DNA from 2 places in the Methylobacterium sp. J-118 genome. Region 1 is predicted to be linked to the other one. Evidence: riboswitches for the same ligand, from Rfam matches in the RefSeq annotation. Region 1 holds a riboswitch; the other holds the start of a gene.

The links. A riboswitch is a leader RNA that binds a small molecule or an ion and turns the genes downstream of it on or off. The one in region 1 is predicted to bind thiamine pyrophosphate.
Region 2: another riboswitch for thiamine pyrophosphate. It lies ahead of thiO (glycine oxidase ThiO); the one in region 1 lies ahead of thiC (phosphomethylpyrimidine synthase ThiC).

What each region holds. Positions count from the first base shown of each region.
Region 1 is NZ_JBYQFA010000001.1:3,558,836-3,574,382, reverse strand. Features, by position in the region: gene AC3IF3_RS17210 (transglycosylase domain-containing protein) at 1-1,817, opposite strand, end outside; gene AC3IF3_RS17205 (ATP-dependent helicase) at 1,959-2,339, opposite strand; gene AC3IF3_RS17200 (hypothetical protein) at 2,578-2,976, shown strand; gene AC3IF3_RS17195 (pilus assembly protein PilZ) at 3,092-3,337, shown strand; gene AC3IF3_RS17190 (acyltransferase family protein) at 3,347-4,417, opposite strand; gene AC3IF3_RS17185 (HNH endonuclease family protein) at 4,527-4,901, opposite strand; gene AC3IF3_RS17180 (alpha/beta hydrolase) at 4,926-5,756, opposite strand; TPP riboswitch at 5,963-6,068, shown strand; gene thiC (phosphomethylpyrimidine synthase ThiC) at 6,141-8,027, shown strand; gene AC3IF3_RS17170 (flagellar protein FlaG) at 8,464-8,802, shown strand; gene AC3IF3_RS17165 (FadR/GntR family transcriptional regulator) at 9,148-9,912, opposite strand; gene AC3IF3_RS17160 (FAD-binding oxidoreductase) at 10,193-11,620, shown strand; gene AC3IF3_RS17155 (MFS transporter) at 11,647-12,975, shown strand; gene AC3IF3_RS17150 (four-carbon acid sugar kinase family protein) at 12,987-14,087, shown strand; gene pdxA (4-hydroxythreonine-4-phosphate dehydrogenase PdxA) at 14,084-15,112, shown strand; gene AC3IF3_RS17140 (iron-containing alcohol dehydrogenase) at 15,121-15,547, shown strand, end outside.
Region 2 is NZ_JBYQFA010000001.1:601,267-616,813, forward strand. Features, by position in the region: gene radC (RadC family protein) at 1-556, shown strand, start outside; gene AC3IF3_RS02850 (circularly permuted type 2 ATP-grasp protein) at 652-2,091, shown strand; gene AC3IF3_RS02855 (alpha-E domain-containing protein) at 2,155-3,102, shown strand; gene AC3IF3_RS02860 (transglutaminase family protein) at 3,127-3,954, shown strand; gene AC3IF3_RS02865 (proteasome-type protease) at 3,996-4,745, shown strand; gene AC3IF3_RS02870 (thiamine phosphate synthase) at 4,842-5,480, opposite strand; gene AC3IF3_RS02875 (thiazole synthase) at 5,483-6,286, opposite strand; gene thiS (sulfur carrier protein ThiS) at 6,289-6,501, opposite strand; gene thiO (glycine oxidase ThiO) at 6,498-7,715, opposite strand; TPP riboswitch at 7,786-7,914, opposite strand; gene AC3IF3_RS02890 (retropepsin-like aspartic protease family protein) at 8,150-8,659, shown strand; gene AC3IF3_RS02895 (glycosyltransferase) at 9,149-10,276, shown strand; gene AC3IF3_RS02900 (adenylate/guanylate cyclase domain-containing protein) at 10,372-11,631, opposite strand; gene rpoD (RNA polymerase sigma factor RpoD) at 11,711-13,693, opposite strand; gene dnaG (DNA primase) at 13,891-15,547, opposite strand, start outside.

The DNA of each region.
Region 1 (15,547 bases):
CACGCGTCGCGGTAATCCTGGGTGGTCCCGCTCTTGCCCGCGAGGTCCCAGCCCGGAATGTCGGCCTTCTTGCCGGTGCCCGAGACGAAGGTCTCGTGCATCATGGCGTTCATCATGCCGTCGGCGTTGGGGTCGATCACCCGGCCCAGCCCGTTCTCGGAGCGCTTGTAGAGCACGGTGCCGCCCTGGCCCTTCACGGCGGTGACCACATAGGGGATGACGCCGGTGCCGCCGTTGGCGAAGGCGCCGTAGGCGCCGACCATCTCTAGCAGGGTCACCTCGGAGGTGCCGAGCGCGATCGAGCCGTTGGCCTGGAGCGGCGAGGTGATGCCGAGCCGCTGCGCCGTCTGCACGACCGCCTTCGGGCCGACCTCCTGGCCCAGCCGCACCGCCACGGTGTTGAGCGACTGGGCCAGCGCGGTGCGCAGGGTCACCGGACCCTCGTAGCGGTGCGAGTAGTTCTCCGGCGCCCAGGTGCCGATCCGGATCGGCGCGTCCTCCCGCACCGTGTCGGGGGTGGCCCCGTGCTCCACGGCGGCGAGATACACGAACGGCTTGAACGACGAGCCCGGCTGGCGCTTGGCCGTGGTGGCGCGGTTGAACTGGCTCTGTGCGTAGTCGCGGCCGCCGATCAGCGCGCGGATCGCCCCGTCGGGGCGCATCGACACCATCGCCCCCTGGCCGACATTGTAGCGCGCGCCCTTGGCGTTGAGCTCATCCGTCAGCGCCTTCTCGGCGGTGGCCTGAAGAGCCGTATCGACGGTGGTCTGGACGGTGATGTCGGTGTCGAACTTGCCGACGTAGTCGTCGAGCACGTCCATCACGAGGTCGGCGACGTAGTTGGCCGAGCCGCCGCCGCGGGCGTTGGCGGGCTTGGCCGGCTGGGCGAGCGCCACGCGCACGTCCTGCGCCGAGGCGAAGCCGAGTTCCTGCATGGCGGCGAGCACCTGCGCGGCGCGGGCCTGGGCCGCCGGCAGGTTGCGGTTCGGGGCCAGCCGCGAGGGCGCTTGGACGAGGCCGCCGAGCATCGCCGCCTGCGCCAGGGAGACCTCCTTGGCGGGCTTGCCGAAATAGCGCTGCGCCGCCGCCTCGACCCCGTAGGCGCCGGCGCCGAAATAGACACGATTGAGGTACAGTTCGAGAATCTCGTCCTTGCTGTACTTGTGCTCCAGCCAGAGGGCGAGGATCGCCTCCTGGATCTTTCGCGATGCCGACCGCTCGGGGGTCAGAAACAGGTTCTTGGCGAGTTGCTGCGTCAGCGTCGAGCCGCCCTGCGCGACGCCGCGCCGGGTCAGATTCTGGCCGATGGCCCGGAGGATACCGACCGGGTCGACGCCGAAATGCTGATAGAACCGCCGGTCCTCGATCGCCACGAAGGCACGCGGCAGGTAGGGCGGCAGCTCCTTGATCGAGACCACCCGGCCGCCGGTCTCGCCGCGGTTGGCCAGCAGCGTGCCGTCGCTCGCCAGGATGGCGATGTTGGGCGGGCGCTTCGGCACTGCGAGCTGGTCGATCGGCGGCAACTGCGAGGCGTGGTAGGCGATGAGCCCGGCGAGCCCGATCACCGCCCAGAGGCCGAGCACCACGGTCGCGTAGACGAGCCGGCCCAGCCACGAGCGCCGCCGCCGGCCCGAGGCCTTCGGACGCGCCGCCGCCCTGCCCGGCTTGCGTGCCGGACCACCCGCTCGCTTGCCCACGCCGTCTCCTGCCTTGGGACGATCGTCCCGGGACAGGCGCAGATCGAGTTCGCCGCGATCCCGGACGCGCCCCTCGGGCACGTCGAAATTCGGCTCAATCCTGCCTCGACCCTTGGCCATGCATCCCGTCTGTGACTGATCGGACCGGCGCGCGTCGCCCGAAACGCGTCTCGGTTTCGGCACGCTAAATGCGGCGGTTTAAGGGGCCGTTATCGAACCGTTCGTCACCCGTTCTTCGCGACCGGACGGATGCGCCTTCGCTCAGGCGGACGGATCGACCGACGGCGCCGCGCCGAGCACGCGCCGGGCCTCGGCGAGCAGAACCGCGTGCCGCGCTGCCTCAGGACCCGAATCCGGCGTCTGCCGGCCGAGCCGGACGATGCGGGCGCGGAACAGGCGACGGCGCAGGCCGAACCGCCGGAGGCTCATCACCGCGGCGGAGAGCACCAGGCGGACCGCCTCGGTCCGCTCCCGTTCGAGAACGACTTCGGCCGCGAGCGCCTCCGCGCGCCGGAGGGCGTCATCGAGCTCGCGTCGCATGACGGCGCGGCTCGCCTCGTCCCGCTGCGCCGCCTCGAGCTGAATCCGGCATTCCTGCAGCGCGCTGAGGAGCAGCAGTTCCTGCGCGGACGTATCCCTCATCAGGCCCTCCCAAGGCGGCTTTCGGCGGGCACCGGGGCGCCGCGTGACGTCCTGACGTCGGTGGATCCGCGCCTGTGCGTGAAATCGAACGCCCGGCCACGCCATAACGAGCGCTGTCGCTGGCCGGAAGCCGTCGGCCGGTTTAAGCGGCACCGTCATCACGCACCATGGGGGAATCGGGGACGTGTGGAATCGGATCGCTTTGGCCGTCGCGGCCGGCTCGCTGGGGGCGAGCCTGATGGGGCTCGCCGCGGCGCATGCCTATCAGCTCGACACGGTGAACCTGGTGGGCTGCGCCCAGGAGGGCGGCGTCTGCCGGATGCCCTACCCCACCAACGTCTATTACGGGGTCCCCGGCCGGACCAACGGCCGCCCGTTTCCGCAGGGCGGCATGGTCCCCTGCAACACGCAGACCTTCGGCGACCCGGCCCCGGGCCAGCCGAAGAGCTGCTGGTATGCGCCGCGCATCGCCGCGGGCCGGAACAGCGACCGCGACCGGGACGACGGTTACGATGACCGTCGCCGCGACCCGGACCGCTACGGCCGGGACTACGATCGCCCGCCGATGCGTCGCCGTTACGACGAGGATTACGGGCCGGCGCCGCGGCGCTACCGGGGTGACCCGGACGATTATTGATCACCGGCATCCAGAAACGCCTAGTCTGCCGTATCCGGCCTGTTAACCGGCATCCGACATCATCCCGTGCCGCGGAGCCCGGCTCCGCGGGGTCGCGAGGCCGAGGGAGAGGCGCATGACGGAGGACCGCCGCGGCACGTTCCGCAGGAATGCCTTCACCTTCGGCTCTCTTCTGCTCGCCTGCGGCGAGGTCGCCTGCCTGGTCTGGGACGCGACCGAGACGGGCGCGCAGATCGAGGTCGAGACCGACCAGCCGGTGCCGGATCGTTTCCCGGTGCGGCTCACGGAAGGCAGCGATCCGCGGCCGGCCGCCGTGGCGTGGCGGCGCAGCCGCCGGATCGGCATCGCCTTCGAGGGTTGAAATCCCCGGTCAGGTCGCCGGCAGGGCCGGCCTCACCGGCGCGCCGCCCGCCGCGAGGTGGAAGCAGGCGGGCCGGACGAAGAGCAGGCCGAGCGGCGTGTTGCGCACGAGCCGCTCCAGCCCCAGCGGCAGCAGCACCGCGACCAGGATGACGATCAGGCTGACGACGCCGATATCGGTGATCATCCCGGTCCGGACCAGAATCTCCCGCGTCGCGGCCATCGGCAGCGAGAAGGCGAGGTAGATCACGATCGAGCGCTGCCCGCAGGTCCGGATCGCCTCGGCGACGGGGCCGCCCGCCCGGCCGATCAGCGCGGCCGCCACCACGATGGCCAGCGCACCGGCCGCACCCAGGGCGAGGCCGACCACCGGCATGCTGGCCAGGGTCGGATGCGCGGGATCGGCCGACGGCGTCAGGGCGAGCCAGGCCTCCAGGACGGCCCAGATGCCGAGGCCGGCCAGCGCCGGGCCGACCCGCCGACGCGCCGCGTTGGCGAGGCCGAAGATCCGGTCGGCGAACAGGTACCCGGCGACGAAGTAGACGTAGCGCGCGCAGAATTCCTCGATCAGGGTCGAGTCGCTGCGGATGTCGGCGATCTGCAGCAGCGCCGCCCCCGCCAGCAGCACGCCGCCCGGGACGCGGCGCAGGGCCTTGGTCGCCACCGAGAACGCCGCCAGCAGGTAGATGAACCACAAGGTGGAATAGGGCTCGACCAGGGCATGGGCCAGATGGGCCGCGAAGGCCGCCGGACCGTCGTCGCCGACGATCTTCCCGTACCGGGCCGCCGACTGGATCACGAGCCACAGCAGGTAGAAATAGGCGAAGTGGACCACGCGCCGGTCGGAGAACAGGCGCCAGTCGCGGTCGATCACCCGGCCCACGAACAGGCCCGACAGCAGGAAGAAATCCGGGATCCGGAACGGCTTCGCGAAGGCGACCACCGGGTGAAGGAAGCCCTCGCCGCCCATGGCCTCGCCGGTGCCCGTCACGGCGTGCATCATCACCACCAGGAGGATGCAGATCCCCTTGGCGATGTCGACCCAGGCCAGTCGATCCCGCGCGTCCCCTGCCCCAGCCATCACCGCATCCCTCGAGACAGGGGTGATCCTGGACCAAGCGAGGTTGACGGCAATGCTCGTCGCGCACGACTTCTGCGGACGTGGCGAAGACCGGGTAAACACCCGCCGCTCAGGTCCGGCGCTTGGCCCCCTTCCGGTCGCGGGTCATGCGCGTGGCGGCGTGGAAGTCGTCGGGCTTGCCGCGGACCCAGACGAGGAACCGCGCGATTTCCGGATCCAGCCGCAGCGCCGCCACGTCGGCGAGCCGCTTGGCGATCTCGGCCTCGCTGTAGCGGGCGTGGATGGCCGAGTGGCAGATCTGGTGCAGCCGCACGGTGCCCCGGTGCGTGCCGCCCTTCAGCTTGGGGGTCAGGTGATGGAGGCTGGAACGGGCGCGCGGCGGGATCGGCCTCTCGCAGAGCGGGCAGATCGGATCGGCCCCGGGGACGCCGTCCTGATGATCGGGATCATCGGCGCTCCAGCGCCGGGATCGCCGTCCGACCACGCGTCCCCTCCCTCACTCCGGCTCTCACCGCACGGTCCCTGACGCGGGCATGCAGGCCGGGCCGACGCGCGCGCCGAAGAGCGCTTCGGCCTCCCGATCCCGGACACCGTAGATGGAGACATGATCGCCCGGGACCACCGCGATCCGCGCCCGCGGCCCGGCCGCCGCGGCGAGCGCCCGGGCGAGCTTGGCCGGCACCACAGGATCGTCGCGGCCCTGGACGATCAGGATCGGCTCGGTACCGCTCCGGATGCGCAGATCCGAGCGATAGGTGTCGCGCAGGAGCCAGGACGGTGCCAGCGGGACATGGAGCCGCACGGCATGAACCATCGAGTCGAACGGCGCCTCGAGGTAAAGCCCGATCGGCGGCACGCGCTCGGCCACCGCCACCGCCACGGCTGCGCCCAGGGAATGGCCATGCAGCAGGATCGGCGCGCCGGGCGCCCGTGCCGCCGCAGTCGCCACCGCCGCCAGACCGTCCTGGATCAGGCCGTCCTCGGTCGGGTGGCCGGTCGAGCCCGGATAGCCGCGATAGGTCGCGGTGAGCAGGCCCCATCCGGCCGCGCGCCAGGGATTTGCGGAGAAGCGGGCCGCGTGGGGCTCGGGGCGGGAGCCGTTGCCGTGGAAGCTCACCACGATCCCGCAACCCGGAAGCGGCGGCCGCCAGAGGGCATGGAGCGTCTCGCCGTCCGCGGTGGTGACCGTGATCGCCCCGACCCCCGGGGGGAGCGGAAAAGACGCTGACGGCCGATAGGCACCCGGATAGAGGAACCGGCGTTGACCGAGCGCGAGCGCAGCAAGAGCCAGCCCGTAGAGCAGCAGAAGGGTGAGCGCGAGGCCGGCGAGAAGGCGCAAGGGGACCGGCTGGCGTGGGCGGTGCGCGGCGGGAGACTTCCCTAAATCGGTCTCCCGACGTCCGGCAAGACGCGCGCCTGCACCGCCCCGGCTGACGGGAACGGGATCCTCGCTGCAAACCCTTCCGGTCTTCGGAGCGGGTTTCGCGGACGAATGTTCCAGCGCCCGGGCAGCATTGACAAAGTCGTCCGTAGTTGTGAGTCTCGAACCGTTCCGAGGGGGGCCCCGCAGGGGGCTGAGATTGGGCACGCTGCCCTGACCCTTGAACCTGATCCGGCTCATACCGGCGGAGGGACGGGAACCTGCGGTCGCGCCCGTGCGCCCGCCTCTCTCATCTCAGCCATCGCGTGGACCGGACCGCTCCAGCACGAGGAGAGGCCCACGATGAACGCACCCGTTCTTCCCAAGGACGTGAAAGGCAGCCCCGAGGCCGTGACCACCGGTCCGGTCACCGGATCGCGCAAGGTCTACGCCAGTCCGATCGGCCGGCCCGACATCCGCGTGCCCTACCGAGAGATCGCCCTGTCGGACCCGAAGGAGGCGCCGGTGCGGGTCTACGATCCCTCGGGTCCCTATACCGAGACCGACGCGCGCATCGACCTCAGCGCCGGCTTGCCCGGCGTGCGCGAGCCCTGGATCGCGGCGCGCGGCTACACGTCCGTCGCGCCCCGGGCGGTCAAGCCCGAGGATAACGGCTTTGCCGGCGACAAGCTCGTGGCCCCCTGCCCCGCCACCCGCACGATCCGCAAGGCGGCGCCGGGCCAGGCGGTGACGCAGTACGAATTCGCCCGCGCCGGGATTATCACCGAGGAGATGATCTACGTCGCCCACCGCGAGAACGCCTGCCGGGAGCAGATGCTGGAGGGCGCGGAAGCCACCCTCGCCGACGGCCAGAGCTTCGGTGCCGCGGTGCCGCCGTTCATCACCCCGGAATTCGTGCGGGACGAGATCGCCCGCGGCCGGGCGATCATTCCGGCCAACATCAACCATACCGAGCTGGAGCCGATGGCGATCGGCCGGAATTTTCTGGTGAAGATCAACGCCAACATCGGCAACTCGGCGGTGACGTCGTCGGCCGCCGAGGAGGTCGAGAAGCTGGTCTGGTCGATCCGCTGGGGCGCCGACACGGTCATGGACCTGTCCACCGGCCGCAACATCCACAACATCCGCTCGTGGATCATCCGCAATTCACCCGTGCCGATCGGGACGGTGCCGATCTACCAGGCGCTGGAGAAGGTTGGCGGCGACCCGCTCAAGCTCGACTGGGAGGTGTTCAAGGACACCCTGATCGAGCAGGCCGAGCAGGGGATCGACTACTTCACCATCCATGCCGGCGTGCGCCTCGCCCACGTGCCGCTCACCGCCCGGCGGGTCACCGGCATCGTCTCCCGCGGCGGCTCGATCATGGCCCGCTGGTGCCTCGCCGGGCACCGGGAATCGTTCCTCTACGAGCGGTTCGACGAGATCTGCGACATCATGCGGGCCTACGACGTGTCGTTCTCCCTGGGGGACGGCCTGCGCCCCGGCTCGATCGCCGACGCCAACGACGCCGCGCAGTTCGGCGAGCTGGAGACGCTGGGCGAACTCACCAAGGTCGCCTGGGACAAGGGCTGCCAGGTGATGATCGAGGGCCCCGGCCATGTGCCGATGCACAAGATCAAGGTGAACATGGAGAAGCAGCTGAAGGAGTGCGGCGAGGCGCCGTTCTACACCCTCGGCCCGCTGACCACCGACATCGCGCCGGGCTACGACCACATCACGTCGGGTATCGGAGCCGCCATGATCGGCTGGTTCGGCACCGCGATGCTCTGCTACGTCACCCCGAAGGAGCATCTCGGCCTGCCCGACCGGGACGACGTGAAGACCGGGGTGATCACCTACAAGATCGCCGCCCATGCCGCCGACCTCGCCAAGGGCCACCCCGCCGCGCAGCTGCGCGACGACGCGCTCAGCCGCGCCCGGTTCGACTTCCGCTGGGAGGACCAGTTCAACCTGGGGCTCGATCCGGACACGGCCCGCCGCTACCACGACGAGACTCTGCCCAAGGACGCCCACAAGGTCGCGCATTTCTGCTCGATGTGCGGGCCGAAATTCTGCTCGATGAAGATCACGCAGGATCTGCGCGCCGAGGTGCTGGCGATGGAGGAGGCCGGGGAAGTCGTGGGCGCCGCGCCCGCGATGTCCAAGGCCGAGGCCGAGGCCGGCATGCGAGCGAAGTCGCAGGAATTCCTCGCCGAGGGTGGGAAGCTCTACGTGGACGCCGCCGAATGAGCCGGCGGCACGCCCGGTCCGGTCAGGAACGGGCGTGCCGCAGCGTGTTTCCGGATCGCCCGCCATCTGCACCTTGACCGGGAGCGGGGATCCGGGACCAGAGCCATAGTGCAGGGCCGAGAGCCTCAGATCCGCGCGTTGTCGGTTGGGTCGCCTCAACGGTGCGGCCATGCGGGCGCGGCGGACCGCGATGGGTCGATGCCGGCGGATGGCTTCGCGCGGTGTCGCGGTCACCAGCGGGACGTCCCTATGCAACCGGGCTCGCGCATCCCACTGCGACGCCGAAAACAGCATGGATTTGTGCCGCTGCGGTAACCGGATGTTCATCCCATACCCGGACGGCGCGCGACATTCGGTGGATCAAGGCCAAGCGTTAAGGGACGCTTAGGCGCGCTCGTCCCTGAATCCCTGATCACAGGATTGCAGGAGATCGACCATGGAGATCCGCCCGCTGACGACGCCGACGCAGGGCCCCCAGGGCCTCGACGCGCTCGGGGCCACAGCCGCCTCCGCCAGCACGCAAGACACGCCGGATCCGTCGGCGGGCGCCACGACGCTGGAGCCGGCGGTGAAGCTCGATATCGCCGCCACCAGCAGCAAGGCGCGCTTCATCCAGGACCCGGACACCAGCGCGATCGTATTCCAGGTCATGGACCCCGCCTCGGGTGACGTGATCGACCAGTTGCCCAGCGAGACGGCCCTCCGCAATCGCGCCTACGAGTCCGCGCGGGATACGCACGCGACGCAATCCGGGAGCCTGTCGCGGGTCGCCTGAGCTGCGCTGATGCCTTTGCCGATCACATAGGCGCGCTCCGACGCAGGGAGGTTTTGCCCCGCACGCGCCTTCTGAACGCGCACAACGGCCAAGATGTCGGCGTCCCACGCCGCGGAGGCGGGGCGGCGCGTGCCGAAGTTCCGTGTGGCGAGCGTGACGAGCGTTGCTCCGTCGGCAGGTATCGTCCGGTTCCGCGTTGCCCGCGACCCTGTGAGCGCGGCCGTTCAATGTCTGGATGTGGCGGAAAGCTATCCGTCTGGTGCGTATAAAAGGAGACGCGCTTCTTCGGATCCGGCTCCGACGTGCTTCCCAAAATGCCGACCGACTCGGCGACCGTTCTAGGACTTACAGCGAAAGATCGAGCAACCGCCCTTCGAACAGGCGGTCCCGCGAGGTGCGGATATGGATGGCCATACAGCTTCGGGCCGCCTCGGCCTCGCCGTCTTGGATCGCGCGGAAGATGCCCTCGTGCTCGTCGAGCACGCCCTTCAGGCCGGAGTTCGGACCGAGAAGGGACAGGCCATGGATCTTCATGCCGACCGCGATGTGCGAGCGCAGCGCCTGAAGAGAGGCCGCATAGTAGTGGTTGTTCGAAGCTTCCGCGATCGCGTGGTGGAACATGAAGTCGGCATCCTCGCGGTGCTGTTCCTGGCGCGTCGCCGTCGCGAGAAGGTCCAGGGCTGCCGCGATGCTGTGGAGGGCTGATTCGTCCCGCCGGAGGGCCGCGTGGAAGGCGGCATCCGGCTCGATGGTGAGCCGGAACTCGTAGCAGCGCTGGATGTCGGCGATGCTCTCGACCGGGGCGAAGCCCAGCGTCTGCTTCGCCTCGCTCGCCCGGACGAAGCTGCCCGCGCCGCGCCGGGACACGATGGCTCCCTCGCGCCGCAACCGGTCGAGGGCGGAGCGGACCACGGGGCGCGAGACCCCGAACTGGCCCGCGAGATCGTGCTCGCTCGGCAGGCGGTCGTTCGGTGCGTAGGTGCCGTCCGCCACGCTGGTGAGGATCGCCCGGTAGACGATATCCACCAGACTCGTCGGGCGAGGCGTCGATGCCTCCGATGATAGGGCCAAAGGTGCCGTCACTGGCTGTCCGTTCCCGCACGACCACATAGGCAGGGTGTCGGTTCGAGGAAGCGCCAACCTGACACATCTGGGCGCCCCCGTCACGCAACTTGTAAAAAAGATGTCAGGTGCGGCGTGGCTCTCGACACGCCCCGTGTCGCCTCCGCGCCGTCGCAAATTCGCCATTCGGAAGAATGGTTGTCGCCGGAACCTGTCTGGAATTAGGCGGCCAAAGCCCCTTGACCTGTCCTATAGCCCCGCGTAATTGACTGACAACTTTATAACAAATTTGATGCCGGGGCGGGACCCCGCTATATGGGAGGTTGCCGTGAGTGATGCTCAAGGCTTCATCGAACTCTTGGCCGCCATCGTCGGCCCTCGGAACGTGATTGGTCCGAGCGACGATCTCGCCCCCTACGTGACCGACTGGCGCGAGCGCTACCACGGCCAAGCCGACGCGGTCGTGAAGCCCGCCAATGTCTCCGAGGTGTCGCAGGTCGTTGCCCTGGCGCATCGCGAAGGCGTGGCCATCGTCCCGCAGGGCGGCAATACCGGCCTGTGCGGTGGCGCCACCCCCACCGCGCCCGGCCGCAACCTCGTGATCCGGCTGGATCGGATGCGAGCGATCCGCGCCGTCAGCCCGCTGGCCAACACCATCACCGTCGAGGCCGGCTGCGTGCTGGCCGACATCCAGGCCGCGGCCGAGGCGGCGGATCGGTACTTCCCCCTGAGCCTCGGGGCGGAGGGCTCCTGCCAGATCGGGGGCAACATTGCCACCAATGCGGGCGGGACCGCCGTGTTGCGCTACGGCCCGACGCGCGACCTCGTCCTCGGCATCGAGGCGGTGCTCCCCGACGGTCGGATCTTCGACGGCCTGCGCGCCCTGCGGAAGGACAACACCGGCTACGACCTGAAGCAGCTCTTCATCGGCGCCGAGGGCACGCTCGGCATCATCACCGGGGCGGTGCTGAAGCTCTTCGCCAAGCCGCGGGTGTCGCTCACGGCGCTCGCGATGCTGCCCGGCGTCGAGCAGGCGCTGGAGGTGATGGGCCTGCTGCGCTCCCATGTTGGCGACCGGCTGGGCTCGCTGGAGATCATGAATCGCAGCCAGATCGAGGCCATTCGCGATCACGTGCCGGATACGGCGATCCCGTTCAGCCTCGACACGCCGTGGTACCTTATCGTCGAGCTCACCGACACAATGGCCGGCACCGACCTCGCGACGCCTCTCGAAGCCGCGCTCGGTGAGGCCTTGGAGCGCGAGCTGATCTCGGACGCGTTGATCGCATCGAGCGAGGCGCAGGCCAAGGCCATCTGGAAGGTCCGCCACAGCGTGTCGGAGGGCAACAAACGCTCCGGCCTCGTCGTCTCCCACGACAGCGCCGTGCCGCTCGATCGTCAGGCCGCCTTCGCCGTGAACGTCGAGACGAGGATCCGGGCGGCGGCGCAGCACGCCGTCGTGGCGATGCACGGCCATATCGGCGACGGCAACATCCACGTCTGCGCGCTGATCGACCGGGCGAGGCTCACGGAGAGCGGCGAGGCCGACCGTGTCGTCGCCCTCATCAACGGCATCGTCGATGACGAGACGCGGCTGCAGCGCGGCGCCATCAGTGCCGAGCACGGGATCGGCCTGTCCAACCGCGGCCGGCTCGCCCGGGTCACCGATCCGCTGGAACTCGATGTGATGCGCGCGATCAAGCGGGTGCTCGACCCAGCCGGCCTAATGAATCCCGGCAAGGTCCTGATGGACTGAAGAAGCACAAAAGGGAGGATCGCGCCGTGACGGGACAGAAAACACGACCGCTGCCGAAGCAACGCTGGTTCATCGTTCTGATGTGCTTCCTCGCCGTGGCGATCAACTATATCGACCGCGCCAACCTCGGCGTCGCCGTGCCGATGATCCAGAAGGAATACGGCATCGATCCGGCCCTGATGGGCCTGATCCTGTCGGCATTCTTCTGGTCCTACGTGCTGATGCAACTGCCGGGCGGCTGGCTGATCGACAAGTTCGGCTCGCGCCTGACCTATACGGTGGCGACGCTGATCATGTCGGTCGCGACCTTGGCGACGGCGTTTGCGGGCGGCGTCGCCTCGCTCATCGCGTGCCGCATGGTGCTCGGGATCGGCGAGGCGTTCTGCTACCCGGTCAACGCCAAGGTGACCTCCCTGTGGTTCCGGCGCTCCGAGCGCGGGCTCGCCACCGGCATCTGGGCCTCGGGCTCGCGCGTCGGATCGGCGATGACCCTGCCGCTGGTGGCCTTCATCATCGCCAATTTCGGCTGGCGCGAAGCCTTCCTCGTCACCAGCGCCATCGGCCTCGTATGGATGGTGCTGTGGTACGTGCTCTACCGCGATCCAAGAAACCATTCCGCCGTCTCGGCCGAGCAGCTCGCCGTGCTGGAAGCCGATTACGCGGTGAAGGCCGGCGCCAAGAAGATCCGTTACGCCGAGCTGTTCCGCTACCGGACGATCTGGGGAATGATGATCGGGTTCTTCTGCCTGAACTTCGTCATCTACTTCTACACCACCTGGTTCCCGTCCTACCTCACGCAGTCCCGCGGCTTTTCCCTGACGAAGCTTGGCACGCTCGGGCTGGTGCCCGGCCTCGTGGCGATCCCGGCCGGCTGGCTCGGCGGCTACCTGTCCGACCGTCTGTTCAAGGCGGGCTGGAGCCTCACCGCCGCCCGCAAGACCTGCCTCGTCGGCGGCCTGCTCGCCTCCTCCGTGGTGGCCCTGGCTCCCCTCGTGCCGGGTGACGCGGCGGCCCTGACCCTGCTGGCGATCTCGTATTCCGGTCTCGCCTTCGCCGGCGCCAACATCTGGACGCTGCCGGGTGACGTCGCCCCGACCCCGGCCCATGTCGCCTCGATCTCCGGCATCCAGAACTTCGCCTCGAACCTCGCGGGCATCGCCATCACCACCTTCACAGGTGTGATGGTCTCGATCACCCAGGGCTCGTTCGTGGTGCCGCTGGCGGTGGCCGGGACGCTCAGCATCGTCGGCGCCTGCTCCTACCTGTTCATCGTCGGCGAGATCGCGCCTCTGAAGAGCCGGGAGGATGAGGCCGAGGGCTCCATCTTCGCCGCCGCCAGCCCCTCGAAGGCTTGAGGCAGGCTCCGATGCCGACCCTGCGGTTGATCGCCGACGACCTGACCGGGACCCTCGACACGGCGGCCGGCCTCACCGGCCTCTGTGGCACCATCCCGGTCGCGTGGCCGGAGATCCTACCGGATCGGGCATCGGGCTCGCTCGCCATCGATTCCGGGACGCGCGAGCGCGGAAAAGAAGAGGCGGTGTTGATCACGCGCGGGCTTCTGCCCCGCCTCGACGGGGCGGATATCGCCTTCAAGAAACTCGACAGCCTGATGCGTGGTCCCTGGGCGACGGAGTTGGCGGCCACGGTGCAGGCAGGCGGCTGGCGACGCTGCATCGTGGCGCCCGCCTTCCCCTACCAAGGCCGGGCGACGGTGGAAGGCCGACAGCAGATGCGGCGCGGCGAGGAGTGGGTCCCCGTCTCGACCGATATCGTGCAGATTCTGCGCGAGGCTGGTCTCCCCGCCCGCCGGGCCGCGGTCGCGGACGGGCCGGTGGCGGGCGTCGCCGTCTACGATGCGCGCACCGATGAAGACCTCGCAGCCATCGCGGCTCTGCCGGCGGACGGCTCCGTCCTGTGGTGCGGCAGCGGCGGGCTCGCCGCTGCCCTCGCCGGGAGGACGAAGCCAACCTGCGATGGCCGGCTGGAAGGCCCGGTCCTCGGGCTGTTCGGGTCCGACCGCGCGGAGACCGAGGCCCAACTCGCGGCCTGCGGGCCCCTCCGGCTCGTGCTCACCCACGGCGCGCCCCGTCGAGACCTCATCATCGACCGTCTGTCCCGCGACGGGGCGGTGATGGTGAGCCTCGACCTTTCCCCCGGCACGGCCCGCCGGGCAGCGGCAGGGCAGATCGCGGAGGCCTTCGCGAGATTGATCGACGAGCTCCCCCGGCCGGGGAGCCTCCTCGTCGCCGGGGGCGAGACGCTCAAGGCGCTCTGCCTCGCCCTGTCCGTCGAATGCCTCGACGTGACCGGGCAGATCGCACCCGGCCTCCCGCGCGCGACGCTCCGCGGCGGGCGATGGGACGGCCTGCCGGTCGTGTCGAAATCAGGCGCCTTCGGTGCGTCCGGAATCTGGCGCGACATCCTTTCCCAAAACGGCTTTCCGCACGACAGGAGCGGCACATGACCCCCCACCTCGCCATCACCATGGGCGATCCCGCGGGCATCGGCCCCGAGATCATCGTCAAGGCCGCGGCGCGTCTCAAGGACCGGATCGATTCCGGAGACTTGAAGCTCATGATCGTCGGCAGCGTCCCGGCCCTGCGCCGGGCGGAACAGTCGTTGGGCCTCCTGACGGAGCAAATCGCCGAAGTCTCCGAAACGGGTTCCTGGCCCGCCCTTTGTTGCCTCCAGGCCGACGAGGAGGGCGCACCCGTCGAGCCGGGCCAGCTCTCCGCCGATGGCGGTCGCTTCGCCTACAAGGCGATCGAGGCGGGTGTGCGTATGGCGCTGGCCGACAAGATCGGCGGCATCGTCACGGCGCCGCTCAACAAGGAGGCGCTGAACAAGGCTGGCTACCACTATGCCGGCCATACCGAGATGCTGGCGGAGCTGACCGGCGTGCGCGGCTCGGTGATGATGCTGGCCCACGGCAACATGCGTGTTTCGCACGTCACCACCCACGTCGCCCTGCAGGACGTGCCCAAGCGCCTGACGCCGGAGCGCCTGCGCCTCGTCATCGACCTCACTGACAAAGCCCTGAAGGGCCTGGGTATCACGAACCCGAAGATCGCCATCGCCGCGCTGAACCCCCATGCCGGCGAGGGCGGGCTGTTTGGGCGCGAGGATATCGACGTCAGCACGCCCATCATCGAAATGGCCAATGCCGACGGGCTGAACATCCACGGCCCGGTGCCGGGCGATACGGTGTTCGTGAAGCTGCGCGCCGGCCAATACGACGCGGTGGTCGCGATGTACCACGACCAGGGGCACATCCCGGTGAAGCTCCTGGGGTTCGAGATCGACCCGGCCACGGGCAAGTGGATGGACCTGTCGGGGGTGAACATCACCCTCGGGCTGCCGATCATCCGCACCTCGGTCGATCACGGCACCGCCTTCGACATCGCCGGCCAGGGGATCGCCAACGAGCGCAGCCTGATCGAGGCGATCGAGTATGCCGAGAAGCTCGCCGCCACCCGCCACGCGGCGTGAGGACCAGGATGAACATCGCCTCACCGATCGACCTCGTCCGGCCACAGGAGATCGTCTTCGGCGCGGGCACCCTGTCCCGCATCGCGCGCTTCCTCGCCGAGCGCGGCTGCCGCCGCCCGCTCGTGGTCGCCGATGCCTTCAACGCCGGCCGGGTGGACCTCCTCGGCCTGTCCGGCGAGGTCACCGTGTTCGGATCGGTGAAGCCCGAGCCAGATATCCCGAACCTCGACGCGGTCCTCGCCCTGGCGGAAGAAGTCCGGCCCGATTGCGTGATCGGCTTCGGCGGCGGTAGCGCCATGGATCTCGCCAAGCTCGTCGCGGTCCTGCCGGGCAGCGGCCAGACCCTGCGCGATGTGGTCGGCCCCGAGAAGGTGCTCGGCCGCCGGATCGGCCTCGTCCAAGTCCCGACCACCGCCGGCACCGGTAGCGAGGCGG
Region 2 (15,547 bases), 3.0 Mb from region 1:
GCGCGACGTGAAGCCCCTGGCCAAGGCCCTGGTCGCCCGGTTCGGCAGCTTCGCCGAGGTGTTGAGCGCCGAGCCGGCCCGGCTGATGGAGGTCCAGGGCGTCAGCGCCGGCGTCGCCGCCGACCTCAAGGTGATCGAGGCCGCCGGGCGGCGCCTCGCCCGGGGGGCGATCCGCGGGCGGGCGCTGTTGGATTCATGGGGCGCACTGCAGGATTACCTGCGCGCCACGATGGCCTTCGCGCCGCGCGAGGAGTTCCGGATCCTGTTCCTCGACAAGCGCAACCACCTGATCGCCGACGAGGTGCAGGGGCGCGGCACCGTCGACCACACGCCGGTCTATCCCCGGGAGGTCGCCCGGCGGGCGCTGGAACTCTCGGCCACCGCCATCATCCTCGCCCATAACCACCCATCCGGCGATCCGAGCCCGTCCGCCGCCGACGTGGCGATGACCCGCGAGATTGTGGCCGTGCTCGCGCCGCTGAAGATCGTCGTCCACGATCACGTGATCCTCGGGCGAAACGGTCACGCGAGCCTGAAAGGCCTCAAGCTGATCTGATCCTCTCGCCGCCTTGAGCGTTATCGAGGGCAGATATAGCCACGAGCAGATGGCGCGCCTCTTGCCTCAGAGCGGGAGCGTTAGGGAGGAGCGAGATGGCGGTGACGGCCTTCGACGAGATGACCGGGCTCGGCACCGGCACGGCCGATCCGGCCGCGATTCGAGACGCCTACGGCACGCTCAAGACGTGGCTCGAAACGACCCCCCCGGAGCATTTCAACACCCGCCGCAGTCAGGCCGAGCTGCTGTTCCGCCGGATCGGCATCACCTTCGCGGTGTACGGCGACAACGAATCGACCGAACGCCTGATTCCGTTCGACATCATCCCGCGGGTGATCACGAAGCCGGAATGGACATTCCTGGAGCGCGGGCTGAAGCAGCGGGTCACCGCCATCAACCTGTTCCTGAAGGACGTGTACGGCGCCCAGGAATGCATCAAGGCGGGCATCATCCCGGCCGATCTCGTCTATCGCAACGCCCATTACCGCATGGAGATGCGCTCGTTCCGGGTGCCGCACGACCTCTACGTCCACGTCGCCGGCATCGACATCGTGCGCACGGGCGAAAACGATTTCTTCGTCCTGGAGGACAACGCCCGGATCCCGTCCGGCGTGTCCTACATGCTGGAGAACCGGGAGGTGATGCTGCGCCTGTTCCCGGACCTGTTCTCCAAGCACCGGGTCGCCCCGGTGGAGAACTATCCCGACGCGCTGCTCGCCACCCTGCGCAGCCTCGCCCCGGTCTCGGCGACCCGCGACCCCACGGTCGTCTTGCTGACCCCCGGCCGCTACAACTCGGCCTTCTACGAGCACTCCTTCCTTGCCGACAAGCTCGGCGTCGAGCTGGTGGAGGCCTCGGACCTCTTCACCAAGGACGACGTGGTCTACATGCGCACCACCGAGGGTCCGCGCCGGGTTGACGTGATCTACCGCCGCCTCGACGACGATTTTCTGGATCCGCTCGTCTTCCGCCCCGACTCAGTCCTCGGCGTGCCGGGCCTGATGAATGCCTACGAGCGGGGCTCGGTGACATTGGCCAACGCGGTCGGGACTGGCATCTCCGATGACAAGGCGGTCTACAGCTACATGCCGGAGATCGTGAAGTTCTTCACCGGCGAGGAGCCGATCCTGCACAACGTGCCGACCTATCGCTGCCGCGAGAAGGACTCGTTCGCCTACGTGATGGACAACCTGTCGGAGCTGGTGGTGAAGGAGGTCAACGGCTCGGGCGGCTACGGCATGCTGGTCGGGCCGCACGCGAGCAAGCGCGAAATCGACGATTTCGCCAAGAAGCTCAAGCATGCCCCCGACGGGTTCATCGCGCAGCCGACCCTGTCGCTCTCGACCTGCCCGACCTTCGTGGCCTCCGGGGTCGCGCCGCGCCATGTCGACCTGCGGCCCTTCGTGCTCAACGGCGCCGACCAGATCCGCATCGTCCCGGGCGGCCTGACCCGGGTCGCGCTGAAAGAGGGCTCGCTGGTTGTCAATTCGAGCCAGGGTGGTGGTACGAAGGATACCTGGGTGCTGGACGCCTGATTTCACGGGGTCGGACATCCCGAGGCGCGGGCTCCCCGGTCCGCTCGACGTGGCTGAAAAAGAATGCTTTCCAGGACTGCCGACAACCTTTTCTGGCTCTCGCGCTACGTCGAGCGCGCCGACTTCGTCGCGCGCATCCTCGACGCGGCGCACCGCTTCGCGTCGCTGCCGACGAGCTACGGCGGCGGCGAGGGCAACGAGTGGGACTCCGCCCTCGCCTCGGCCGGCGACCCGGACGCGTTCAAGACGCATTACAGCGCGGTCAACGCCGATACGGTCTGCGACTTCCTGGCCTTCAGCCCGCACAACCCCTCCTCGATCCGCTCCTGCATCGAGGCGGCCCGGGAGAACGCCCGCTCCGTGCGCACGGCGCTCACCACCGAGATGTGGGACGCGATCAACGGCGCCTGGCTCGAACTGCGCAACTATGCCGGCAAGGACCTCAACCGCGACGAGTTCGGCCGCTTCCTCGACTGGGTGAAGACCGTCTCGCTCACCTTCGACGGCTCGGCCTTCCGCACGATGCTGCGCAACGACTCCTTCTGGTTCACCCGGCTCGGCACCGCGATCGAGCGGGCCGACAACACGGCGCGCATCCTCGACGTGAAATACCAGATCCTTCTGCCCCACGACGAGACGGTGGGCGGCAGCCTCGACTACTTCCAGTGGACCACAATCCTGCGCGAAGTCTCAGCCTTCAACGCCTACCACTGGGTGTACCGGGAGAGCGTGAAGCCGCTCCTGGTGGCCGATCTGCTGATCCTCAACAAGCAGATGCCCCGGTCCTTCGCGAATTGCTACGGGGTGATCGTCGAGTATCTCGACCTGATTGCCGACGCCTATGGCCGGCGCGGACCGAGCCAGCGGTTCGCCGGCAACATGCTGGCCAAGCTCGAGGCCGAGGATATCGACCGGGTCTTCGCCTCCGGCCTGCACGAGTTCGTCGAGGCGTTCATCGCCGAGAACAATAGGGTGGGCGAGGCCATCGCCAAGCAGTATCTGGTCGGCTGACGAAGACGCACAGGCCCCCCGCGCATGCGCATCCGCGTGATCCACGAGACCATCTACACCTACGAGCAGCCGGCCCGCGGGCTCGTCCAGGTCCTGCGGCTGACACCGCGGGACCATGACGGCCAGTACGTCCGAGGGTGGCGGATCGACACCACCGTCGACGGGCGCCTGACCGCCCGCGAGGACGGATTCGGGAACCTGGTTCACTGGTTCACCCCCGACGAGGCCGCCGACGCCCTGACGATCCGGGTCAGCGGCGAGGTCGACACCGAGGACACCCAGGGGATCGTGCGCGGGACCGTCGAACGTCTGCCGGATTCGTTCTATCTGCGCGACACGGATCTCTGCGCGACTAGCACGGAGCTGCAGGTCTTCGCGGAGCGCGTCGCCACGGCCGGCGACGCGGCGCCGCTGGCGCTGCTCCACCGCCTGATGGGGGCCGTTCCCGAAGTCGTGGCCTACGAGCCCGGCCCGGCCGCCAATGCTGTCCCGGCCGCGAAGGCCTTCGCGGCGGAGCGGGGTGTCTGTCAGGATCTGACGCATGTCTTCATCGCGGCGGCCCGGCATGTCGGCATCCCCGCGCGCTACGTCGCGGGCTACCGCGCCCGCGACGACGGCGAGGCCACGGTCGAGGCGCCGCACGGCTGGGCCGAGGCGCTGGTGCCGGATCTCGGCTGGGTGGCGTTCGATCCGTGCTTCGCGATGAGCCCGTCCGACAGTTACATCCGCGTGGCCACCGGGCTCGATTATCTCGGCGCCGCGCCGATCCGGGGCAGCCGGACCGGTGGCGGGACCGAGACACTGGACGTGAAGCTTCGCGTCGAGCAAGGCAGGGCCGCCGCCCAGTCCTGAGTCCCGCGACGGCGGTCCCATCGCATGAAAGCCCGAAGACGATGACGTACTGTGTCGGTGTCCTGGTCGAAGAAGGGCTGGTGATGGTGGCCGACACCCGCACCAACGCGGGGCTCGACGACATCTCGACCTACCGGAAGCTGCACCACTTCAACGTGCCGGGCGAGCGGGTGATGATGCTGGCCTCGGCGGGCAATCTGTCGATCACCCAATCGGTGCTGAGCCTGCTTCAGGAGGGCGTGCCCGGTGAGGGGGAGGAGCCGGCGCAGAAGCTCGTTGAGGCGCCGACCATGTTCCAGGCGGCGCAGCTCATCGGCCGTGCCATCCGCCGGGTGCGGTCGATCGAGAAGGATGGGTTCGAGGCGGCCAACATCCGGTTCTCGATCTCGCTGCTGTTCGGCGGACAGATCGGCACCGGCGACATGCGGCTGTATCTCATCTACTCGGCCGGCAACTTCATCGAGTGCAGCACGGACGCCCCGTTCCTCCAGATCGGCGAACACAAATACGGCAAGCCGATCCTCGACCGGGCGGTGACCTACCGGACCGATTTGTACGACGCCCTGAAGGTCAGCCTGGTCTCGATGGATTCGACCATGCGGTCGAATCTCGGCGTCGGCCTGCCGATCGATATCGCGGTCGCCCGCCGGAACGCGCCGACGCTCGAGGTGAACCACCGGATCGAGGCCGGCGAGGGCTATTTCCACGACCTGCGCGAGCGCTGGTCGGCGGCGTTGCGGGCCGCGCACCGGGCGATTCCGCGGCCGCCCTATGGGCCGTCTGAGAAGTAGATCTCGGACGGGTCCCTCGATGAGACCCCGTTCGGACGGCTCGGCTGGTCAGGCGGATAGCCGGCTCGGATCAGCGGCGCGTAGACGCTAGACCGATCACGTGCGCGCGCATGGCGCCGCGTTCCAGGCTTTCAGCCGGTCCCGCGCGGCGTCCGACGGATCGTCGGCCTGCATCAATCCGCCCATGATGGCGATCGCTGCCGCGCCCGCCGCGCGGCAGGCCGCGATCTGGTCGAGGCCGATCCCGCCGAGCGCCACCAGCGGAAGGCCGGCGGCCCGCGCCGCCGCGAGACCGTCCGGACCGAGCGCCGGTCCGTAGCCCGGTTTGCTCGCGGTCGGATAGATCGGGCTCAGCGTCACGTAATCGGCGCCGGCCGCCGCGGCCCGCACGGCCTCCTGAAACGCGTGGGCCGACACGCCGATCAGCGCCGCCGCCCCCAGGGCGGACCGGGCCGCCGCGATCGCCTCCGGACCCGAACCGCCGCCCAGATGCACCCCGTCGGCGCCGAGGGCGCGCGCCAGGGCGACGTCGCCGCCCACCGTCAGGACCCCGCCCCGGGCCCGGACAGCTTCGGCCACGGCCGCGCCGAGGCGGCGGCGCGCGTCCGGTTCCAGATCGCGGTCGCGAAACCAGATCCAGCGGGCGCCGCCATCGAGGATCGCCCGCACGGTCTCGGCGAGGGGCCGTGGATGCCCGTGCCGGTCCGTCACCGCGAGCAGCGGCGACGGCAGCATCCTCACGAGCCGACGAGGCCGAGCTGCGGGCTCGACGGCTCGGCCCGGCCCCGGCGGGGGATCCGCCCGGCCAGATGCGCGTCGCGCCCCGCCTCGACCGCCCGGCCCATGGCGCGGGCCATGCGGACCGGATCGTCGGCCTTCGCGATGGCGGTGTTGATCAGGCAGGCGGAGGCGCCGAGCTCCATGGCGATCACCGCGTCCGAGGCGGTCCCGATCCCGGCATCGACCACCACCGGCACCTTGGCCCGGCGGCAGATCAGTTCGAGATTTGCCGGGTTGGCCACTCCCATCCCGGAGCCGATCAGCGACCCCATGGGCATGATCGCGGCGCAGCCGAGATCCTCCAGGCGCTGGCAGACGATCGGGTCGTCGTTGCAGTAGGGCAGGACCACGAAGCCGTCATCGACGAGGTGGCGACAGGCCTCGATCAGCTCGGTCACGTCCGGGTAGAGGGTCTCGCGGTCGCCGATCACCTCGATCTTGATCCAGTTGGTGTCGAGGGCCTCGCGGGCGAGTTCGGCGGTCATGATCGCATCGCGGGCGGTCTCGCAGCCGGCGGTGTTCGGCAGGAAGCGCTTGCCCTTCAGGATGGTCACCGTGTCGGAGCCGTGGCCCTGGAGCGAGACCCGGCGGATCGAGGCGGTCACCACCTCGGCGCCACTCGCCGCGACGGCGTCGCGCATGATCGCCTGGGTCGGATACCCGGCGGTGCCGATGAACAGCCGGGAGGACAGAGCCACCCCGGCCACGGTGAAACCATCCGCCCCGGTCCCGGGGCGCAGCGGCGTGACGGTGGGGTCCATGCTCAACCTCCCTGCATGGCGCGGACGATCTCGACGCGGTCACCCTCGGCGACCGGGGTCTCGCCCCAATCCCGGCGGCGCACGACGCGGCCGTTCAGCGCGATGGCGATGCCCTGCGGACTCTCCATGCCGGTCTCCTCCGCCTCGACGCGGAACAGGCCGTCGATGGTCTCGGCTGCGCAGTCGCGCGGCTCGCCGTTGACGAACAGCCTCATGCCGACGCCCTCTTGGGCTCCGGCTGCGCGAACCGCGCCCGGGTGAACGGGCGGGCGACCTCCGGCAGGGCGCCGCCCATGACCAGTTCGGCCACGGCATCGGCGGTGACGGGGGCGAGCAGGTAGCCGTTGCGGTGGTGCCCCGTGGCGACGACCAGACCCGGTGCCAGCGTATCGATGATCGGTGCGTCGTCGTCGGAGGTGGGACGGTAGCCGCTCCACACGGCCTCGACCTCCATCTCCTCGATCCCGGGCAGCACCCGGCGGGCGCCTTCGAGCAGTGCGTAGAGGCCGCCGGCGGTCACGCCCGGACGGAAGCCGCAATCCTCCACGGTGGCGCCGACGATGAGCTGGCCGTCGCTCTTCGGGGCCATGTGGACCTGCTCGGTCCAGACCATTCGGCCGAGGGTGCCCGTGCGCGCGGTGGTGCGCAGGGCCAGGGATTGGCCCTTGAGCGGGCGCACCGGCAGCGTGAGCGTCGGCGGGAGCAACCCGCCCTCACCGCTCCAGGCGCCGGATGCCAGGATCACGGTTCCGGCCGCGACGCCGTCCTCGCCGACGCGCAGGCCCGTGACGCGGCCCCCCGACCAGTCCAGGGCGGTCACGGGTGCGTGCTCGACCACGACGACCCCGGCCCGCCGACAGGCCTCCGCCAGGGCCGCCATGACACGGCACGGATCGACCTGATGATCCAGCGGGCAGTGAAGGCCGGCGGTGACGGAGGGGCGCAGGCCCGGCTCCAGGCGCCGGACCTCGCTGCCGGGCAGCCACGTCGCGTCGAGGCCGGACCGGCGCTGCAGATCGTGGCGGAAGCGCAGGCGCTCGACCTCGTCGCGCCCGACGGCCAGCACCAGGGTTCCATCCGGCCGGTAATCGATCGCCTGACCCGACTCGGCCTCCAGCGCGTCGCGAAACCCCGGCCAACGCCGGAGCGAGTCGAGGGCGAGCGGCAGCAGCGGATCGGAGCCTGGCTCGTGCTCGGCCGCCGGTGCCAGCATGCCGGTGGCCGCGAGACTAGCCCCGGCGCCGATCGTCTCGCGCTCCAGCACCACCACGGACCGGCCCGCACGGGCCAGCCGCCAGGCGATCGACAGGCCGATCAGGCCGCCGCCGACGATTGCGATGTCGGCGCGAACGGGCAGGCCGGCCCGCTCTGAGGGGCTGGCCGCGCCACGGCGGCGTCCGATCGGTGACGGGGGGCGGTCCAGGGACACGCATCTCTCCACAGGGTGACGTCGCGGAGAATGGGCCCTGTGCTTCGGTGAGAAGCTGTGGCCGGCCTTACGGGCGGCCGCGGTCCAATCCCTACGCCGGTATGAGCCGGATCAGGTTCGAAGGATTTCCGCGCCGCAAGTCCTGACGGACGTGCCAGCGGTTTCTCAGCCCCTTGCCGGGGATCTCCCTGGAACAGATGCAGATGTGGCGCTACGGCCCGCGCCGGTCAACCCCGCTGCCGGGCCAGCTCCGTCCGGGCCGGCGACAATCGTGGATCGCGGTCACCGATCGGACACCAAGCCGAACGGAATCGGCCTTCCCCCGGCCACTGCCGCAGCCCGCGCGCACGATCCCTTCATGGGTTCGAGGTCTCATCGGCCCGATCTCGGCTCGCGTCCCGGGCGCCGGCACCGACGCACAGAAACGGACTTGCGTGCGCACCATCCTGCTCGTCTGTACGTTCGGCTTCCTGGCCGCCACCGCCGTCCAGAAGCTGCGTGAGCGGTCCCGGACAGAGCCGGTCGCCCATATCATCGCCCCGGCGGTCGAACCGGCACCCGACGCCGGAGCGCCCGCGGGCGTGGCCCTGCAGGCCGGTCGCAACGGCCATTTCCTCGTCACCGTCCTGCTGGACGGCCGCACGCTGCCGATGATGGTGGATACCGGTGCGAGCGCCTGCGCCTTCTCCGAGGAGGATGCCGCGCGGATCGGGATCCGGGTCGGTCCCACCGACTTCACCCGTGTCTGGAACACCGCGAACGGAGCCGTCCGGGTCGCGCCGATCCGGATTGCGGTGATGCAGATCGGCTCGATCACGGTGCGCGACGTGGAGGCGGTGGTGATCCCGCGCGGCCGCCTCAGCACCAGCCTGCTGGGCATGTCGTTCCTACGCCGCCTGCGCGATTTCAGCGTCGCCGGCGCCACGATGACGCTGCGGGGCTGACCGCGCCGGGGCTTCGCCCGGGGCGGGCCAGCCGGTGGGGCCATGTCTGCGTGCGCCTCGTCACCGCACGAAGCGCTGGGCGGGAAGCCTGTCGGGCGTGTTGGCCGCGGGGACCAATGCCCTCCTCCCAAAACGCCGGTTCGCCGCCTCGGGAAGAGGGGGGGGGGCGTTCGCGTTACAGGGAATGCGGCAGGCGGATCCTCTCCGACCGTGCCGGCCGGGAACCGTGTCCGTCATGGGCGGGCCTGGTTTATGAAACTTTTCTGTATCGTGATCGCTATCGATCGATAATCATCTTTCACGCAGTATTATTTGCCAATAACGTATGATAATCGCTGAACTATTATGCATCCAATAGCAAAATAAACTCTCTGATTTGTGACGCGCGGCGAGCTGAGCTATGAGTTGACAGGTTCGTGCGTGCGACGCACGCACGTATGTTTAGGCGATGCTGGCGTGAAAAGATCCGGTCAGACCGTCTGCTTGTCGATGATCGTCAAGGACGAGGCGCATGTCATCCGGCGGTGCCTCGATTCCGTCCGCCCGATCATTGATCACTGGGTCATCGTCGACACCGGATCGACGGATGGGACGCAGGATGTCATCCGCGCCGCGATGGCGGACATGCCCGGCAGGCTCGTCGAGCGGCCCTGGGTCGATTTCGCGTTCAATTGGAACGAGGCCCTGAAGCTCGCCCGTCCGCACGCGCAGTACGCGCTCATCATCGACGCCGATGACGAGCTGATCATCCCTCCGGACTTCGTCATGCCGAAGCTTCATGAGGCAGGATACAGGTTCGAGATCGTCGACACCCATACGCGCTACTGGCGTAAACAACTGGTCAGCAGCAAGAAAAACTGGCGTTATCGCGGCGTTCTGCACGAGTTTCTCGAATGCCCTGGGGATCCGGAGACGCCGATCCTCCCCCTCGCGATGCGCCGGGGCGAAGACGGGGCACGCCATCACGACACGACCGCGGATGCCCGCGACATCGCCGTCCTGGAACAGGCGCTGGCGGTCGAGAAAGACCCGTTCATGGTCGCGCGGTACACGATGTATCTGGGCAGTACATACGATGCAGCGAAGGACTACCGTAACGCGCTTGATTGTTTTGTGAAGAGCGCTAAGCTATGTCGATGGGATGAAGAAGTCTATTTCAGCCTGCTGATGGCTGCCGTCAACGCGGAACGCGTCGATGAGCCCGAAGACACGGTGTTGCATCTGTACGATCGGGCGATCGTGGTCCGCCCGGCGCGGGCAGAAGCGCGCCACGGGGCCAGCCGGTATTGCCGGAGTAAGGACAGATTTCCGGAGGGGTTCCGCTATGCCGAGGCGGGCATTGCCCTGACATTGCCGAGCGAAGGCATATCGCTGAATCCCTGGGTCTATGAATATGGAATGCTGGAGGAATATTCAGCCAACGCCTATCATGTCGGCCAATATAACATAAGCCTTCATGCCTGTCTCGAGGTATTGAAAAAGCCGAACGTTCCGAACGACGTCTTGGCGCGCTCCTGTGCCCTGGCACGGCGCGCGCTCGCGAGGATGATCGATCCCGTCTGGGGCTGCCGGCAATCGGCCTACAGCGCCGAGTTCGCTCCGGCTTGGCAATTCTGACGGCGTTGGAGCTCGGGGGTGCTGTGCCCACGGTTCCGAAGTCCCGCACGAAACCGCCGCTCTGCTGCCGCGGACGAACCCGTCGCGGCGCGGCCTCAAACCGGTTTGCGCGGGCGCAGGAATTTCGGCTTGAACACGGCCATCGGCTCCCGAAATCCGTCGAGCACGTGCTCGCCCAGCGGGATCGGGTCGCCCCAGAGGAAATCCACGAACGGTTTCGACATCAGCAGCGGCTCGCCGAGGATGCGGTTGAGCTGTGCGAGGCGGCTGGCCAGGTTCACGTCCCGGCCGATCACGGTGAAGTCGAGCCGGGAGCCCGAGCCGACATTGCCGTAGGCCGCCTCGCCGTGATGCAGGGCGATCCCGGCGGCCACCGGCACCGGGAATTGGCGCAGGGCGTTGGCCTCGTCCAAGGCCGCCAGGGCGTGCTGCGCCGCCGTCAACGCGCCCTTGGCGGCGCCCCCGAGATCGTCGCCCGACTCACGGAAGATCGCCAGCAGTCCGTCGCCGAGATATTTCAGCACCTCGCCGCCCTCGCGCTCGATCGGTGGCACCAGGCAGTCGAAGAACACGTTGAGCAGGCCCACCACCTCCTCGGGGCTCATGTCGGCGGAGGTCCGGGTGTAGTCGCGCATGTCGGCAAACAGGATCGCCGAGCGGATCCGCGTGACCTGACCGCGGCGGATGTCGCCCGCGAGGATCGCCCGGTGCGGCTCGTCGCCGACATAGAGCCGCAGCACGTGGTCGAGCTGTTTGTTGAGGACGCGCATCTCCATGACGGCGGCCAGCGCCGGCATGACGAAGCGCAGGATCGCGATGTCGTCGGCCCCGAACCCCTCCGGCGAGCGGGTCGCGAAGGTGATGCCGTTCTTGGTGCCGTTGGTGAAGAACAGCGGGGCCACGACGTAGTGGATGTAGCCTTCGGCCTTCAGGTCCGGGACGATCGCGTAGGCGTCGTCGGACGTCTCGCTGAGGTCCAGGATCAGCCACTCGCCGGTCTCGTGAACGGTGTGGAACGGGCTGTTGAGGTACGCATCGGTCGAGCGGGCACCGTGCGGGAACAATCGAACCGTGGTGCCGCCATCCCGGGTCCAGATCCGGCCGATGCCGGCATATTCCGAGTGCAGGGTGTCGATGGCCGTGGACGCCCGGTCCACCGGCACGCCGATGGCGATCAGCCGCTCGGCTAGACCGGACAGCATGTCATCGGCGTTCTGAAGACGCGCGCCTTCGCCCAGCAACCAGTCGCGGATGCCCACGGAGGGTTGGATGGCCCCGAACGGGACATCGTCGGCCTCGGTGCCGTCCGCGAAGGCCGTCGGCACTCCGGGCGTTGGCGGGCGGCGTTCGAGCATGGCGCCAGGTTGAATGCCGCGCGGCGTCGTGACGGCGCGGACGACGGGAAAGCGCCGCGGCAGCGGCCGCGGCGGGGGCTCAATTGTCCAGGAAGCTCCTCAGCTTCCGGCTGCGCGACGGGTGCTTCAGCTTGCGCAGGGCCTTCGCCTCGATCTGTCGGATGCGCTCGCGGGTCACCGAGAATTGCTGGCCGACCTCCTCGAGGGTGTGGTCGGTGTTCATGCCGATGCCGAAGCGCATGCGCAGCACCCGCTCCTCGCGCGGCGTGAGCGAGGCCAGAACCCGCGTCGTCGTCTCGCGCAGGTTCGACTGGATCGCCGCGTCGATCGGCAGGACGACGTTCTTGTCCTCGATGAAGTCACCCAGATGGCTGTCCTCCTCGTCGCCGATCGGCGTTTCGAGGGAGATCGGCTCCTTGGCGATCTTCAGGACTTTTCGCACCTTCTCCAAGGGCATGGCCAATTTTTCGGCCAGTTCCTCAGGCGTCGGTTCGCGGCCGATCTCGTGGAGCATCTGGCGCGAGGTGCGGACGATCTTGTTGATCGTCTCGATCATGTGCACCGGGATGCGGATCGTGCGCGCCTGATCGGCGATCGAGCGGGTGATCGCCTGCCGGATCCACCACGTGGCGTAGGTCGAGAACTTGTAGCCGCGCCGGTACTCGAACTTGTCCACGGCCTTCATCAAGCCGATGTTGCCCTCCTGGATCAAGTCCAGGAACTGCAGGCCGCGGTTCGTGTACTTCTTGGCGATCGAGATCACGAGGCGCAGGTTCGCCTCGATCATCTCCTTCTTGGCCTGCCGGGCCTCGCGCTCGCCCTTCTGGACCATGTTGACGATGCGGCGGTACTCGCCGATCTCCAACCCGGTCTCGGAGGCGAGGTCGAGGATCTGGGCGCGCAGGTCGGTGACCTGCCGCGAGCCCTTCTCGACCAGGTTCTTCCAGCCCTTGCCGCCCAGCGTGCCGACGCGCTCCATCCAGTTCGGATCGAGTTCGTAGCCCTGGTAGTGACGCAGGAACTCGTCGCGGGCCACGCCGTGGCTCTCGGCGAAGCGCATCAGGCGGCCCTCGTGGCCGATTAGCTGCTTGTTGATTGAGTAGAGCTGCCCGACTAGCGCCTCGATGCGGTTGTTGTTCAGCGACAGGGACTTCACGTCGGCGACGACGATGTCCTTCAGCTCGGCCTGCTTCTGGTTCTGGGCCGGGGTGTTCTTCTCGCCCGCGGCCTTGCGCTCGGTGCCCTCGGTCTGGGACTTGCGCAGCTTGCGGTAATTCGCGGCGATCGCATCGAAGGTCTCGAGGACCCGCGGCTTGATCTCGGCTTCCATCGCGGCGAGCGAGACGTTGTTCTCCAGGTCGTCCTCGTCGTCGCCGCCCTCCGGCGGGGCCGGCGGCTCGCCGTCCTCGGCGGCGTCCTCGCCCTCGGCGATCTGCGGCGCGTTCTTGCCGTCCGGACCGGCATAGGTCGCCTCCAGATCGATGATGTCGCGCAGGAGGACCTTGCCCTCCACGAGCTCGTCCCGCCAGATGATGATCGCCTGGAAGGTCAGCGGGCTCTCGCAGAGGCCCGCGATCATCGCCTCGCGGCCAGCCTCGATGCGCTTGGCGATGGCGATCTCGCCCTCGCGGGAGAGCAGCTCCACGGAGCCCATCTCGCGCAGGTACATCCGCACCGGATCGTCGGTGCGGTCGGTGGGCTCCTTGGTGGTGGTCGCAACCGTGACCGCGCGCGCCGGGGCGACCTCGGCGACTTCGCCGCCTTCGGGCTCCTCCTCGTCGCTCTCGGCGGGCTTCTCGCCGGCGGCCTCGTCGGTCTCCTCGGCCTCGACCACGTTGATGCCCATCTCGGACAGCTGCGACAGCACGTCCTCGAGCTGATCCGGGTCGGACTGGCCCTCGGGCAGGACCTCGTTGACCTCCTCGTAGGTCACGTAGCCGCGCTTCTTGGCGAGCTTGACCATCCGCTTGACCGAAGCATCCGTCAGGTCGAGGAGCGGCCCGTCGGTCTGCTGCTCAGGGGCAGCGTCCGTCTCGTCCCGTTCCGTTGCCTTCGTCGCCATGTTCAGCCTATTGTTTCGCACGTGGCGCGTTGCGGAGGCCCTGGCTGGGCCGGTCTACGCCGTCGGCGCCGCTGTAAGAGAACGGCGCCGAATCGCTCCGGTCGCCTGCGTCGGTTTCCGTATGCAAGCCTGAGGCTTGACCGATTGTTAACTATGGCGAGCCGCTCCCTGCCGCCGCCTCCGCCATGACACAGCCGTCACGCGGCCGTCGAGTCACCCGACACCGGCAAGTCGGCCTCAGCCTCGGCGGCGATGACGGTTTCCAGCCTCGCCTTCACTTCGCAGAGCCATGCCCACCCGGCATCGGTCGGATCGTTCTCAAACGCCTGCCGTGCTTCGCGAAGTTCGGTATGTAGCGCGCCTGCCTGCTGGTGCAAGATCATGGCTTGCCGAAGGGCATCCATACGGTGTGCGGGATCCGCGTGCGGAGCCAGCGTCGAGCGGTCCCGCGAGCGCGCAAGCGCCAGGATCCTCTCTGCACCTGCGTTCAGCCCGGCGCGGGTGATGCGGCTCTGCAACACGTTCGGATCGGTGCGTTCGCCCTCGGCCGCGCAGTCCAGGAGAACCGACAGCAGGGCCCGCGCATCCGGGTCCTCAAAGTCCAGATCGCCGATCGCCTCGCCGAATTCCCCGATCATCTCGGGATGCGCCAGCAGCGTGCCGACGATCACCGCCTCCCGGACCGAAGCGGCGCCGGTGAACCCCGCCGAGGCCGTCATCGACGCGCTCGGGCTGCTGGTGATGCGCGGCGAGACCGGTTCGCCGGGCCGTACGAACCGCGTACGGCCGCGGGCACCCGGTCCCGCGGCGACCCGCGCCCCGCGGGGCGACAGGCCGCGAAGCCGCTCCTCGATGTCGTCGCGGTAGTAGCGCCGCACGGTCTCGTCGCGGATGGCCGCGACGGTCGCGCGCAAGGTCTGGGTCAGCCCGGCCCGGCGCTCGGGCGTGTCGACGGGTCCGGATTCCAGGGCGCGCCGCCAGAGCAGCTCGGACAGGGGCAGTGCCGCCTTCAGCACCTGGTCGATCGCCCCCGGCCCGCCGGAGCGCAGCAGGTCGTCCGGGTCCTGTCCGCCGGGCAGCAGGGCGATCCGGAGCGAGCGGCCCGGTTCGAGGAGCGGCAGCGCGATGTCGAGGGCCCGGAAGGCCGCACGCTGGCCGGCCTTGTCGCCGTCGAAGCACAGGATCGGCTCGTCGGCATGACGCCAGAGCAGGGCGAGTTGATCCTCGGTGAGTGCGGTGCCAAGCGGCGCCACCGTCTCGGGGTGGCCGGCGAGCGTCATGGCGATGACGTCGACGTAGCCCTCGACCGCGATGATCGAGCTGCGCTCGTGCGCGGCCTTCCGGGCGCCGTGGAGGTTGTAGAGCGTCCGGCCCTTGTGGAAGAGCGGCGTCTCGGGGGAGTTCAGGTACTTGGCGCGCACGTCCTTCGACAGCGCCCGGCCGCCGAAGGCCACGACCCGGCCGCGCGTGTCGGTGATCGGGAACATCACCCGATCGCGGAAATAATCGTACGGGACCGAGACGCCCTCCCCGGTCGCCAGAAGCCCCATCTCGATCATCAGCGTCTTGTCGACACCCTGCCCGGCCAGATGATCGCGCAGGGCATAGCGGTCGTTCGGCGCGTAGCCCAGGCGGAAGGCCTGCTGGGTTTCGCGCCCGAGGGCGCGCCGTTCGAGATAGGCGCGGGCCTCGCTGCCCTGGTTCGAGAGCAGCCGCTCCTCGAACCAGCGGGCAGCCATCTCCATCACCTCGATGGCCCCGGCGCGCTTGGTCTCCGCGGCGCGGTTGTCCTCGGTCGGCGCGGGCAGGCTGACGCCCGCCTCCCCGGCCAGCCGCTCGACGGCCTCCGGGAAG